2 regions of the Streptomyces sp. NBC_00328 genome follow, and region 1 is predicted to be linked to the other one. Evidence: riboswitches for the same ligand, from Rfam matches in the RefSeq annotation. Region 1 holds a riboswitch; the other holds the start of a gene.
The links. A riboswitch is a leader RNA that binds a small molecule or an ion and turns the genes downstream of it on or off. The one in region 1 is predicted to bind S-adenosylmethionine.
Positions count from the first base shown of each region.

Region 2: it holds a riboswitch for S-adenosylmethionine, as region 1 does, so the genes downstream of both, OG485_RS13940 (aminotransferase class V-fold PLP-dependent enzyme) here and OG485_RS43910 (putative leader peptide) in region 1, are expected to answer to the same signal.

Region 1 covers NZ_CP108013.1:859,913-863,595, reverse strand. The annotation lists gene OG485_RS03610 (hypothetical protein) at 1-185, shown strand, start outside; gene OG485_RS03605 (glutathione S-transferase C-terminal domain-containing protein) at 282-1,073, opposite strand; gene OG485_RS43910 (putative leader peptide) at 1,185-1,250, opposite strand; SAM riboswitch class IV at 1,287-1,431, opposite strand; gene OG485_RS03600 (amino acid ABC transporter permease) at 1,919-2,923, shown strand; gene OG485_RS03595 (amino acid ABC transporter ATP-binding protein) at 2,920-3,683, shown strand, end outside.
Region 2 covers NZ_CP108013.1:3,177,215-3,180,897, reverse strand. The annotation lists gene qcrB (cytochrome bc1 complex cytochrome b subunit) at 1-56, shown strand, start outside; gene trpD (anthranilate phosphoribosyltransferase) at 227-1,291, shown strand; SAM riboswitch class IV at 1,377-1,493, shown strand; gene OG485_RS13940 (aminotransferase class V-fold PLP-dependent enzyme) at 1,687-3,048, shown strand; gene OG485_RS13935 (Lrp/AsnC family transcriptional regulator) at 3,088-3,369, opposite strand; gene OG485_RS13930 (rhomboid family intramembrane serine protease) at 3,412-3,683, opposite strand, start outside.

The DNA of each region.
Region 1 (3,683 bases):
TGATCGGCTCCGTGGAGCGGTCCCGGCGTGCCTTCGAGGTGCCGGAGCCGTGGGAGGAACTCCGCGAGTCGGCGCTGATCCTCCAGGAGCAGATTCTGGGCCCGGGGCGCGAGGTCCTGGAGCAGGGCCGGCTCTGGGCCTCCACCCTGAAGGGCGTGAGCATTCTGCTGGTTCCGCGCGAGTGATCCGCGCGGCCGCCGGGCCGGTGTTTCCGGCCCGGCGCTCGCCGTCCGCGGGAGTTACCGTCCGACTGCCCGGCAGGCCCGGTTACGGCGGGAGCGTCAGACGTCCGCCGCCAGGGGCACCACATCACTGCCGTGCCGGAAGGCGGGGTGATCGCCGAGACGGCGTACGTAGTCCAGGAGCCGGGGACGCGAGCGGAGGGCGTCGCAGGGGCCCAGCCCGGTCAGAGCCGTCCATACGTCCACGTCAGCCGCCGTGAGGGAATCACCCAACACGTAGGGCCTGGAGGCGAGTTGGCAGTCCAACAGTTCCAGGGCAGCCGCGAGCTCCGAGGCCGGGGCGGACGGGGTGACATCGCGGTCGAGCAGATCGCGGAGGGCTTCGATGTCGGCGGCGAGGGACGGAGGGCAGAGCGCGGAGGGGCTCGTCGTGGTGTGACCGGAGAACAGTCCGGCCAGATCGCGGAGGATGGCGGGCGAGTGGTTGCTGACGATGCGTCCGCTCCACCGGTCGCACAGGGCGGGAACGGTGAGCGGTCCGTCGAAGTGATACGCGGTGGCCTCGTAGGCGCGGCGCAGTGAGGCGAAGGCGTCGGGTGTCCGCGCGGGGTCTTCCATGAGCGTGGTGGCGACCGAGTCCCGCAGGCCGAGCAGCTCGAGGGTGATGGCGATACGCAGCGAGAACGGACAACTCCGCGACAGATACAGCTCGTAGCGGTGTGGAGCCGGGTAGAAGCCGCCGGCGAGACCGACACCGATGCGGCTGTCGACGCGGTGGGGGAGGGCGGACGGTGTCGTTGCCGGCTGGAGGCGAAGGGTCGAGGGGAACGAAATCTGCTCACAGGGGCGTGCGTCGGCTGTGCTGGACGTGCGCGAAGCTGTCTCGGGCATGACTCTCCCTGGGGGAAGAAGGAAGCCACCGCCGCTTTGTGGGCACCGGCGGCCGAATGCGGATTGACTGCGCTGGTCGCACCGGTCCGGATCGCACGGACCGGCAGCGGATCAGTAAGCGCTGGAGACACGCAACAGATCGATGTGCAGGCGCCTCGTCAAGCCGTTCCTTGGCATTCCCACCGGTCCCGACTCCGGGGCTCGCGAGACGCGAGACCACGCTTGCCCCGCCGCACCGGCGGGACCCGGTCGTCACCCGGGGCACCCCGTCGCGGTGGAAGGGTTGCCTGTCAGCGGGCCGGGGCCGATGACCGACGGAGCGGGCGAACCCGCGCCATCGGCGCTGACAATCGTGACCGTCCATGCCAGTCTCGGTGCGCTCTGTTGCGCCGTCAAGAAGGCCGCACGCACGGTCTCACCTGGTGGTCACCCGCATTGACATTGTTTTCGGGACGGGCCTAACCTGCGGCCCACCACAGGATGCCTTTTCGGCCGGAGTAGAAATGGTGACGGCGATGCACACAGCTGACGGGACGGCCGCATGGCGGCGCCTCGGTCGCGATGTGCTGTGCGCCGACCGCTCCGTGGACCTGCTGCGCGTCAACAGCGCCCTCTGTACGGGCATGTGTCGCTCCCTCAGCCGAGGCTGACGGCCTCTTCGGGTCTTTGACGACCAGGGGCTGACGGCTCTTCGAGTCTTCGACGACCACCGCTGCCGCGATGTGTCCTTTCCCGTCCAGCCCCCGTTCCACGTGTGCCCGCGCCTCGCCGCGTACCGAGCCGTCCCGCCCGGCGTTGCGCTGCCGCTCCGTGGTCCGGGGTGTCCGAATCCGCTGGAGCTCTCCATGAGTCAACCTCCCGGCAGCGCTGTGTCCTTGGGATCAGCGACGCCCGCCGAGGCGATCCCCCGTACCGACGTCCCCGCCGCGCCCAGGCCCCTGGCGGCCCAGCGAGTCCTTCCGCTCCGGCGTCCCGGCCGCTGGATCATCACGGCCGTCGTGCTCGTGCTGGTCGCCCAGATCCTTCACGGCCTGGTGACCAACCCCTTCTACCAGTGGGATCGGTTCCAGTACTGGTTCTTTCGCCCGACCATTCTCGACGGCCTGCTCATCACCCTCGAAGTGGCCCTCTACAGCGCCGTGTTGGGACTGCTCGGCGGCATCGTGCTGGCTCTGGCCAGACTCTCCCAAAGCCCGGTGCTGCGCGCGGTGAGCTGGGTCTACACCTGGCTGTTCCGGTCGGTGCCGCTGATCGTGGTCCTGCTGTTCCTCTACAACTTCAGCGCGCTGTACCAGACGTTGAGCGTGGGCGTACCGTTCGGGCCGGCCTTTTTCACCTTCGACGAGTCCCGCCTGGCCACCGACATGGCCGTCGCCGTCGTAGGACTGAGCCTGAACGAAGCGGCGTACGCCTCCGAAGTGGTACGCGGCGGCCTTCTCTCCGTCGACCAGGGCCAGCACGAGGCGGCCTCCGCCCTGGGACTGCCGAAGCGGTACCAGTTCGCGAAGATCGTCTTCCCGCAGGCACTGCGCTCCATCACCCCCAACTACGTGAACCAGCTGATCGGCCTGATCAAGGGCACCTCGCTGGTCTTCTACGTGTCCCTGCTGGACCTGTTCGGCTCCGTGCAGAGCATGGGCAGCACCTACCCCGGCGACATCGTGCCGCTGCTCCTCGTGGCCACCGCCTGGTATCTGATCCTCACCAGCGTCGTGTCCGTCATCCAGTTCTATGTCGAGCGGTACTACTCGCGGGGCGCGCTGCGCACCCTGCCGCCGACCCCGTTGCAGAAGGCGCGGAACGGTCTGCGTGACGTGCGGGACCGGTTCCGGAGGGAGACGGCGATATGAGCGGCGAGACCCATCTGAAGACAGTGAGGACTCGGACGGCCCCGGTCGCCGACGCGGCGGAAGCGGCGTCGGCCTCCTCCGCCCGGGCAGCGGACGCCGCGGCGACCGCCGAGAGCGCCGGAGCGCTCCAGGTCGAGCCGGCCGCGGTCGAGGTGCACGATGTGCACAAGTGGTACGGAGCCCAACGGGTTCTGGACGGTGTGGAGTTGACCGTGCGGCCCGGCGAGGTGACGGTCGTCCTCGGCCCGTCCGGCTCCGGAAAGTCCACCCTCCTGCGGGTGATCAACCACCTGGAGAAGCCCGAGATCGGCCATGTGAGCCTGAACGGTGAGCTCATCGGCGTACGCAGGCACGGCGACCGTCTCAAGGAGCTGAGCGAGCGGGCCATCCTGGCCCAGCGCAGCCGGATCGGGTTCGTGTTCCAGAACTTCAACCTCTTCCCGCACCTGACCGTGCTGGACAACGTGGCCGCCGCTCCGGTGGCGACCGGGCGGCTGTCCAGGGCCGGGGCGCGGGACCTGGCCCGCGATCTGCTCGCCCGGGTGGGCCTGGCCGACAAGGCGGCCGCCTACCCCCGGCAGCTGTCGGGCGGTCAGCAGCAGCGCGTGGCCATCGCCCGCGCGCTCGCCCTGCGGCCCGGAGTCATCCTCTTCGACGAACCCACGTCGGCGCTCGACCCCGAACTGGTCGGCGAGGTCCTCGCCGTCATCAAGGATCTGGCCCACAGCGGCACCACGCTGGTCATCGTCACCCACGAGAT
Region 2 (3,683 bases), 2.3 Mb from region 1:
CCAAGCCCACCGTCGAGGAGTACAAGGAGATCACGAGCGGCCACGGCCACCACTGATCCCCGGCTGTTCGCCACGGCTGGAGCCCCGTCCATGACATGGACGGGGCTCTTTGCCGTCCTCCGGGCTGGATAGGGTGGACTCACCCGGTGCTGCGGGGCGATCCACCCCGCGTCACCCACGACCCGTGTCACCCGCGACCGCGTGACCCACGAACCCAGGAGCGACCATGAGCGCTGTGAACCCCGCTGGAGGCGACACCGCGGCGGGCCGTTCCTGGCCCGCGGTACTGAACGGCCTGCTCGAAGGCCGCGACCAGAGCGCGGACGACACGGCCTGGGCGATGGACCGCATCATGCGCGGCGAGGCGACCGACGCGCAGATCGCCGGGTTCGTGGTGGCCCTGCGGGCCAAGGGCGAGACCGTCCAGGAGATCACCGGACTCGTCCGGGCGATGTACGAGCACGCCAATGTCATCGAGGTGCCCGGACACACCGTCGACATCGTCGGAACGGGCGGCGACGGCGCGAAGACCGTCAACATCTCCACGATGTCCTCGATCGTGGTGGCCGGCACCGGCGCCAAGGTCGTCAAGCACGGCAACCGGGCCGCGTCCTCCGCGTCCGGCGCGTCGGACGTCCTGGAGAAGCTCGGCGTCAATCTCCAACTGCCGGTGAAACGGGTGGCCGAGGTGGCCGAGGAGGCCGGGATCACCTTCTGCTTCGCGGTCAAGTTCCACCCGGCGCTGCGTCATGTGGCCGCGGCCCGCGGTCAGTTGGGCATCCGGACCACCTTCAACGTGCTCGGTCCGCTGACCAACCCGGCGCGCGTGAAGGCCCAGGCGGTCGGCGTCGCCGATCCCCGGATGGCGCCGATCGTGGCGGGCGTGTTCGCCGAGCGCGGCAACTCCTCGCTCGTCTTCCGCGGCGACGACGGCCTCGACGAGCTGACCACCACCGCGGGCTCCCACGTCTGGGTGGTCCGCGACGGCAAGGTCACCGAGGAGCGCTTCGACCCGCGCGACGTCGGGCTCGACATCGTCCCGGTGGAGGCCCTGCGCGGCGCCGACGCCTCGTACAACGCGGAGGTCGCCCGGCGCCTCCTGGACGGCGAGCGGGGGCCCGTACGGGACGCGGTCCTGCTGAACTCGGCGGCGGCCCTGGTGGCCCTGTCGCCGACCGGCGCGCCGCTCGCGGACCAGCTCCGCGACGGAATGGAGAAGGCGGCCGAGGCGATCGACTCCGGGGCCGCGAAGCGCACCCTGGAGCGCTGGGTGGCCGCCAGCAACGCCTGATCCACCGGTGACACGGAGCGAGGCGCAGTCCAGAATCCGGACTGCGCCTTGCGCGTGGAAGATCCTCTGGCAAGATGCTGTATCAGGTCATGAGTGACAGCCATCAGGCCCCGGCCGGCTGTCCGGCAACCCTCCGTCCGTGGCGGGGTGCCCCGGGTGAAGACCAGGTCGTAGGCAGCGAGGCCTACGGCAAGCGCGGACCCCTCCCGTCCTCCGGGCGGATGCAACCAGGGGTCCTGGTCGTTCGAGGGAGCCTTCTGTGAGCAAGCGAATGCGATAGGGCGCCGAGCCCCGCCTCCGCACACCCTTTTCACCTTTTCCCGCGCTGAGCCCAGCCCTGCCTCCGGGCGGCCGGCTCGCGCGGTGATCCCGCCTGCCTCTCACAGGAGCTCGCCATGTCTGTCTCCACCGTTGCCGCCGACCAGTCCGTTTGTGCCCCCCTGGCCGTTCTGGGCCGGGATGTCACCGTCCCGCTCGTCACCGGCGGCGAGGTGACCTACGCGGCCCTCGACTACGCCGCCAGCGCGCCCGCCCTCCAGCGGGTGTGGGACGACGTGGCCGCGTACGCGCCCTACTACGGCAGCGTCCACCGGGGCGCCGGCTACCTCTCGCAGCTCTCCACCGACCTCTTCGAGAACGCCCGCAGGACCGTCGAGGAGTTTCTCGACTGCCGCGCCGGTGACCAGGTGGTCTTCACCCGCTCCACCACCGACTCGCTCAACCTGCTCGCCGCCGCGCTCCCGGCCGACTGCCAGGTCTTCGTCTTCGAGACCGAGCACCACGCCTCGCTGCTGCCCTGGCGCGACGCCCGGGTGACGTACCTGAACGCCCCGCGCACCCCGGGCGAGGCCGTCGCCACCCTGGAGCACGCCCTCGCCGCCCGCGACCCTCACGGACCGGCCCTGGTCTGCGTCACCGGCGCCTCGAACGTCACCGGGGAGCTGTGGCCGGTGCGGGAGCTGGCCGCCGCCGCCCACGCCCACGGCGCCCGCATCGTCCTCGACGCCGCGCAGCTCGCCCCGCACCACCCGGTGTCGGTCCAGGACCTCGACGTCGACTGGGTCGCGTTCTCCGGGCACAAGCTGTACGCGCCGTTCGGCTCCGGTGTCCTCGCGGGCCGCTCCGACTGGCTGCGCGAGGCCGACCCGTACCTCGCGGGCGGCGGCGCCAGCCGCAAGGTCACCCGGCGCACGGACGGCGGCGTGGACGTGGAGTGGCACGACAGCGCCGCCCGGCACGAGGCCGGCTCGCCGAACGTCATCGGGGCCTACGCGATCGCCTCGGCCTGCAAGGCGCTCACCGAGGAGGGCTTCGACAGCCTTCTCGCCCGTGAGCGGCACCTGATCCGTACCGTCCGCGCGGGCCTCGCCGAGGTCCCCGAGGTCCGGGTCCTGTCCCTCTTCGGCGACGACGCCCCGCGGGTCGGCGTCATCTCCTTCGTCGTCGAGGGCTGGAACAGTTCGCACTTCGCGGCCGCGCTCTCCGCCGAGTACGGCATCGGCGTCCGCGACGGCCTCTTCTGCGCCCACCCGCTCGTCCGCACGCTGCTCGGCAGCGCCCCGGAGACCCAGGGGGAGTGCGGAGCCCCCGAGGCGGCGCCCGGGGAGAAGTCCCTCAACGCCATCCGCGTCAGCTTCGGCGCCGGTACCCCCGACGAGCACGTCGAGCGCTTCGTCCGCGCGGTGCGCGAACTCGTCAGGGACGGCGCGCGCTGGCAGTACCGCACCGAGGACGGCCGCTGCGTCCCGGCGGTCTGACGCCCACGGCGGCCTCGCCCGGAGGCGGTGCCGCGTCGGTCAGGAGTCGAGACCGATCGCGAACGCCGCCTCCAGGTCGTGCTGGGAGTACGTACGGAACGCCACGTGCGTGTCCGTCGCCTCGACGCCCGGGATCTTGCTGATCTTGCCGGGGATGACGTCCGCCAGGTCGTCGTGGGCCTGGACCCGGACCATGGCGATCAGGTCGTAGGTGCCCGTGACGGAGAAGACCTCGCTGACGCTCTCCAGGGACGCGATCGACTCGGCGATCTCGGGGATCCGGTCCACGCTGGTCTTGATGAGGACGATCGCGGTGATCACGGCTGGTTCTCTCCCTAGGGGGCCACTGCTGGGGATCTCACCCTACTCGCGGTCCACCTGGCCCGGCCGCTCCACCGGGGGCCCCGGCAGCACCCCCCGAACGGGCGCGAGCGGCCTTCGGGGCCGGAACCGCGCCCACGCGTAGACGAAACCCAGGGAGAAGCCCACGAGGTGGGCCAGATAGGCGACTCCGGGGCCCGGGGAGCTGCGGCCGGCCGCCAGCCACTGGAGCGTGAACCAGAACGGCAGCACCACCCAGGCGGGGAACCGCAGCGGCAGGAAGAACAGGAACGGGAAGAGACTGGTCACCCGGG